2 regions of the Nocardioides sp. NPDC004968 genome follow, and region 2 is predicted to be linked to the other one. Evidence: riboswitches for the same ligand, from Rfam matches in the RefSeq annotation. Region 2 holds a riboswitch; the other holds the start of a gene.

What was found. Region 2 has a riboswitch for cyclic di-AMP ahead of ABZU72_RS05995 (NlpC/P60 family protein). Riboswitches for the same ligand answer to the same signal wherever they lie in the genome.
Region 1: it holds a riboswitch for cyclic di-AMP, as region 2 does, so the genes downstream of both, ABZU72_RS09655 (C40 family peptidase) here and ABZU72_RS05995 (NlpC/P60 family protein) in region 2, are expected to answer to the same signal.

The regions. Positions count from the first base shown of each region.
Region 1 is NZ_JBEXJF010000006.1:149,504-152,705, forward strand. Features, by position in the region: gene ligD (non-homologous end-joining DNA ligase) at 1-803, shown strand, start outside; gene ABZU72_RS09650 (response regulator transcription factor) at 818-1,498, shown strand; cyclic di-AMP (ydaO/yuaA leader) riboswitch at 1,712-1,883, shown strand; gene ABZU72_RS09655 (C40 family peptidase) at 1,889-2,728, shown strand; gene prfB (peptide chain release factor 2) at 2,863-3,202, shown strand, end outside.
Region 2 is NZ_JBEXJF010000003.1:276,135-279,336, reverse strand. Features, by position in the region: gene ABZU72_RS06005 (NYN domain-containing protein) at 1-714, opposite strand, end outside; gene ABZU72_RS06000 (hypothetical protein) at 836-1,018, shown strand; cyclic di-AMP (ydaO/yuaA leader) riboswitch at 1,115-1,319, shown strand; gene ABZU72_RS05995 (NlpC/P60 family protein) at 1,337-2,323, shown strand; gene ABZU72_RS05990 (hypothetical protein) at 2,362-3,202, shown strand, end outside.

The DNA.
Region 1 (3,202 bases), on a different contig from region 2:
ACTACGCCCAGGTCGCGCCGGCGCTCCTGCCGCAGCTCCAGGACCGCGCCGTGACGAGGATCCGCTGGCCGCACGGCGTCGGCGACATGTCGTTCTTCGAGAAGAACGCACCGGCCGGCACACCCAGCTGGGTCCGTACGGTCGTCGTTCCGACAACGGGATCCCGAACCGCCGACCACAGGGAGGGAACACTCACCTTTCCGATCCTCGACAGCCTCGCCGCCCTCACCTGGGCCGCGAACCTCTCCGCGCTGGAGCTGCACGTCCATCAGTGGACGGTCGGTGGCGACGGCGCCCCGGCCGGCGCGAACCGGATCGTGATCGACCTCGACCCCGGCGAGCCGGCCGGCCTGCAGGAGTGCTGCGAGGTGGCGCTGCTCGTGCGGGAGGCGCTGGGCGCCCGTGACCTCTCCGCGACTCCGGTGCTCAGCGGGAGCAAGGGCGTGCACCTGTACGCCGCCCTGCCGGAGCCCGTCGAGCCGGACGTCGCCACGGCGCTGGCCAAGGAGATCGCCGAGGACCTCCAGAAGGCCCACCCGCGCAAGGTCACTGCGACCATGACCAAGAGTCGCAGGTCAGGCAAGGTTTTCCTGGACTGGTCGCAGAACTCGGGATCGAAGACGACGATCTGTCCCTACTCGCTGCGAGGCAAAGGGATCCCCACCGTCGCTGCTCCGGTGACCTGGGATGAGGTCTCCGAAGGGGCCGAGGATCCCCTCGGTATCGACCAGCTCGGACCTAACGATGTGATCACGCGCTTATCTGAAAGGGGGGATCTCTTCACAAGCCCTACGGGGCTGTAACTATTGTTCTCTTCATGTCGAACTCCGTGCTTGTCGTAGAAGACCAAGAGGACATCGCTGCTCCCCTGGTGCGCACGCTCCAGCGTGAGGGCTATGACGTCACCTGGGTCGACTCCGGCAAGAAGGCGCTGGAGCTGCTGGCACCTCCGTACGACGCCGAGCTGGTGCTGCTCGACCTGGGCCTTCCGGACATGGACGGGCTCGAGGTCTGCAAGGCCGCTCGCGACAACGGCTACGAGGGCGGGATCATGATCCTCACCGCACGTGATGCCGAGATCGACCTGGTCGTCGGGCTCGACGCCGGTGCCGACGACTACCTGGCCAAGCCGTTCGCGCTGGCCGTCCTCCAGGCGCGGGTCCGCGCGCTGCTGCGCCGCTCGGGTCCGGTCGAGCTCGGCGCCGACGACGACGCCCTGCGCATCGACGTGGCTGCCCACCGGGTCTACGCCGGCGAGCGCGAGGTGACCCTGACCGGCAAGGAGTTCGCGCTGCTGGCCGTCCTGGCCGCCTCCCGCGACAAGGTCGTCTCCCGTGACCGGCTGATGGCCGAGGTCTGGGACGAGAACTGGTACGGCTCGACCAAGACGCTCGACGTCACCGTCGGACGCCTGCGCCAGAAGCTCGAGGCGGCCGGTGTGCAGGAGAAGGTCGTCGCCGTCCGCGGCGTCGGTTTCCGTCTCGAAGCTGCGGAGTAAACGCAAGTTCGACACGGCGTCATACGCGTGTTCAGTCCGTGAGATGTTTCACAAACGACGGCAAAGTCACGCGTGAACACGCGGATTGTGCTCCAGATTCGGCCATTCGGGATTGGATCCGTTCCAGATCGCATGTCACCTTGGTTGAGCCGTGCAGAACGCACGACCGGCCCCGGTACACGCCGAATCCTGTCCCTCCGGACGCCGGCCCCAACTACTGAACCCCCTTTACCCTCACACTCAGCAGTACGTATGGGACAGGAGCGGGGGACCCAAGTTCCACGCGACTAACTCGGACGGTCGCTTGGGGTGAAGCCATCGCAGATGGCCGGGCAACCTTCTAGCCCGAACCCGACAGCTCACCTCGCAGGCGTGGGAAGGAACTCACGCATGTCCAAGTCCGTATCCAACCCTGCCCACCGAGGCGCGCCCCGCCCGTTCCGGTCGCCGAACGTCTCGATCGCCCGGTCGATCGCAGGATCTCCCTTCGACAAGCTCAGGACGACGCTCAGCGGCCACGGCAAGCTCATCGGCCGCATCACCCTCGCCAGCGGCATCGCCGCCGGTGCCCTGGTGGCGGTGCCCGCCGCCAACGCCGCCCCGGCCTCCCACGAGACCACGACGGTCGAGTCGACCGTCGAGGCGGCCAAGGTGGTGGAGGCTCCGACCCTGGAGGCCTCGGCCACCCCCACCGCGATGCTCACCGACATCAAGCAGCTCGAGAGGGCTGTCGAGGTGCAGGAGCGCAAGGCCGAGGCAGCCCGCAAGGCCGCCGAGGCGAAGCGCAAGGCAGCGATCGCCGCCAAGAAGGCCGCGGAGGCGAAGAAGAAGGCCGAGGCTGAGGCGAAGGCCTTCGCCGCGAGCCAGGAAGGCAAGATCGAGCGGGCGATCAGCGTCGCCTCGGAGCAGATCGGCGACCCGTACGTCTGGGGTGCCACCGGCCCGAGCTCGTTCGACTGCTCCGGCCTGACGCAGTACGCCTTCAGCGCCGCCGGCATCGAGCTTCCCCGGGTCTCGCGGGACCAGGCCGCTGCGCTGCCGACGGTCCCGAACGACCAGATCCAGCGCGGCGACCTGATGTTCTGGGGCAGCCCGGTCTACCACGTGGGCATCTTCCTGCGCTGGGAGAATGGTCAGGCGATCATGCTGCACGCCCCCAAGCCGGGCGCGTCGGTTCGTGAAGAGGCTGCCTGGGACGGCTGGTTCGCCGGCTCCACCCACCAGGCCTGACCTCCCTTTGAGCCCAGTCTCGGGGCCTATATCCCCCTGATGCTCGCCCTCCGGTTCCCCGTACCGGAGGGCGAGCGCATATTTGAAGGTCGGCGAATCGGGTGCGGCACCACGCGTCAAGTAACCTGTAAGACGTGGCAGGCCCCGAATTCGACACCGAGATCAAGCAGCTCCAGGCAACGATGCAGACCATCGGCCAGGTGCTGGACCTGGACGCGATGCGCAAGGAGATCGCCGACCTCGGCGAGCAGGTCGCCGCGCCCGACCTCTGGGACGATCAGGACAACGCCACCCGCGTCACCGGCCGCCTCTCCCTGCTGCAGAACGAGCTCAACAAGTTCACCGAGCTCCGCACCCGCATCGAGGACCTCGGCCTGATGGTCGAGATGGCCCAGGAGGAGGGCGACGCAGACTCGCTCGCCGAGTCCGAGGCCGAGCTGGGCCGGGTCAAGAAGGCCGTCGAGAGCCTGGAGA
Region 2 (3,202 bases):
GCGCAGCGAGGCGTCCTCGCGGTCCGTCTTGGACGTACGCCGCTCGGCGGCCGCCTCGCGCTCCAGCTTGTCGATCTGGCTGCGGAGCTGGCGCAGCTGGCGGTCACGCGCGGCGAGCTCGTCCTCGGCGCGGGCGAGCGCCGTGCGGGCCTCGGTCAGGGCCTCGTCCAGCCCCGTGCCGGCCTCGCGGGCGGCTGCCCGGGCCTCGCCGAGCTTGCGTCGCAGGGCGGTGTTGTCGGCCTTGAGGTCGTCGAGGCGGGCCTTGCGGTCGGCACGCACCTCGCGGAGCTCGTCCTCGGCCGCGGCGAGCTTGCCGCGCAGCCGGGCCACCTCGGCGTCGACCACCGGCACCGCGGCGGCCTCCAGCCGGTCCAGGGCCTCCTTGAGCGAGACCTCCCAGCCGTCGGGGCGGATGAGCCAGACGACCGCGGCCGCCTCGGCCGGATCCTCGGGGAGGACCACGTCGTCGGAGGAGCCCTCGGAGACGTACGCCGGTCGCAGCTGGCTGCCGACCTTCTCCCGGACCTCGTCGTCGCTCTCGAGCACCGAGGCGATCATCGCGCCGCCGGCCTTGGCCCGCCGGGCGGGCGCGAAATCCGCGATCCGCTTGAGCGCGGGCGGCAGACGCGTCACGTCGGGAAGCACCCCGGCCGTGAGCGCGACGATGCGCCCCCGGACCGTGTCGGGGAGCGTCGCGTACGCGGAGACCTCCATGTTCCAAGTGTAGGGACCCGGTCCGCGATCGCCGCCTCGAATACCGTGCTGCGATGGTGGTGACACGCCGGACGCAACCGGACGAAAGCAAAATGTCGGTGCTCGGTGAGACCGTCACAACATGACGACGAGAATCGACTGTGACACCTGCCTCGTGCGGGGACTGGCGTGCCACGACTGCGTGGTCACCGTGCTTCTGGGGCCGCCTCCTGAGCTGACTATCGAGGACGACGAGCGCCGGGCGCTCGACGTGCTGGCCGAGGGTGGACTGGTCCCGCCGCTGCGCATGGTGGAAGGGATGTAGCCGAACTTTTGGGCGTGGGTGGTTGGCAGGTGGGGGATGCCGTCGGCTAGTGTGCGCAGGAACTTGGCGCTCGTGGAAGTGGGTCAACCGGCCCACGCGAGTGTCGCGCTTAGTCCAGGCCCGCTTCGGGGCGGGCCAGGAGCCGGGGAACCACACCGGTCGTACGCCGCGAGAACGGAGTGCGATCACCTGGGGTGCATCCGCCGCAAGGGCGATCTGGGAGACCAGATCGAGGAGCGGTGGTAAGGCAGGTCGTGCCTGAACCCGTCAGCTCACCCGGTAGGCGTCAACGACTACACACAAGGAGACCGTCCGCTCGTGACACGCGACCGGAAGCGACTCATTGCCGGAGCAGCCGGCATCGCCGCCATTGGTGTCGCCGGGATCATTCCCGCAGCGACCCCCGCCCAGGCAGACCCTGACATCGACGACGTTCGCAAGAAGGTCGACAAGCTCTACACCCAGGCCGAGGCGGCCAACGAGGACTACAGCAACGCCAAGCTGCGGCTTCAGGACCTCAAGGACCAGCTCGACGACCTCAGCTCCGACGAGAAGCGTCAGAGCAAGGAGCTCGACAAGATCCGCGCAGAGCTCCGTGACTCCGTGCTGCGGCAGTTCGAGGGCTCCGACGTCTCTGCCGTCGGCCAGGTGATCACCTCCGAGGACCCGCAGGAGTTCCTCGCCGGTCTCTCCACCGTCTCGTCCTACAACGCGCTGCAGGCCGACCTGCTCGCCCGGTACAACACCGAGGCGGAGGCCCTCCAGGTCCGCCGCGAGGCCACCGAGGATGCCAAGTCCCAGATGGCCAAGGTCAAGACGACCATGCAGCAGAAGAAGAGCGAGATCGACAAGAAGTACGAGGCGGCCCAGGCCGAGCTCGACGAGCTGGAGGCCGATGAGCTGGAGGAGTTCCAGTCCACCGACACCAGCATCCCGGGCAACCTGCCGCCGCCCTCGGGCCGCGCCAAGGCTGCCGTCGACTACGCCCTCGCCCAGGTCGGCGACGCCTACGTCTACGGCGCCACCGGCACCGAGTCGTGGGACTGCTCGGGCCTCACCATGGGTGCCTGGGGCCAGGCCGGCGTCTCGCTCCCGCACTCCTCCTCGGCGCAGTACAGCAGCGGACCCCAGGTCTCGCGCGACCAGCTCGCCCCCGGTGACCTGGTCTTCTACTACAGCCCGATCAGCCACGTCGGCATCTACATCGGCAACGGCATGATCGTGCACGCCTCCAACCCGAGCACCGGTGTGAAGGTCTCCCCGATGGACGAGATGCCCTACACGGGCGCCGTCCGCCCGGGCTGAGCTTGACCCAGCACCCCGAAGAGGCCGATCGTTCGCAGGTGCGAACGGTCGGCTCTCTTCTTTCCCGTCCGGCCCTGATCGGGGCCGGGCTCGTGCTGGTGATGCTGCTCGCCGGGTTCGTCGGCTGGCGGCTGACCGGCGGGGGCGAGTACGTCGCGCCGACCCCGAGCAGCGCGCCGGTCGTGCGCGCCGACACCGAAGGCGCCAGGGCCTCGCTGGCGGAGCTGGTCGACGGCGTACGTGACGGGGCGGAGCCCGAGGGAGAGGACGCCGCCTCGGTGGCGGTGCGCAACGCTCGGGCGATCGGCATCGGGGACGTCACCGCGAGGTACGTCGCCGAGTCGGGCAACGTGGAGCCGGACGGCTCCTGGACGGCCGACGTCGAGATGTCGTGGCGCACGCCCGGCGACCCGGCGCTGACCGAGGAGCTGAAGGTCGGCTTCGACGCCGAGGGCGCGATCACCGGGTTCTCGGCGGCCCAGGGCACCCGGCTGCCGCTGTGGCTCAGCGGCCCGGTCGAGGTGCGCCGCACCGGCTCCACCCTCGTGGTCGCCCAGGCGTCGGCCGAGGTCGCCGACCGCTACGCCGAGCTGGCCACCACCGCTGTCGCCGGGGTCCGCAAGGTGATCCCCTGGACGGACCCGCGCCTGGTCCTCGAGGTGCCCGCGAACGGCCTCGACTCGGCGCTCGGCGCGCAGCCGGGGACGTACGCCGCCGTCGCGGCGGTGACCGCGACCGTCGACGGGTCAACGAAGGCCGGGACTCCGCTGCACGTGTGGGTCAACCAGGGCGTCATCGGCGATCTCGACGCCCCCGGCGCCCAGATCGTCATCACCCACGAGGCCACCCACGCGGCCACCGACGCCGCGACCAACACCC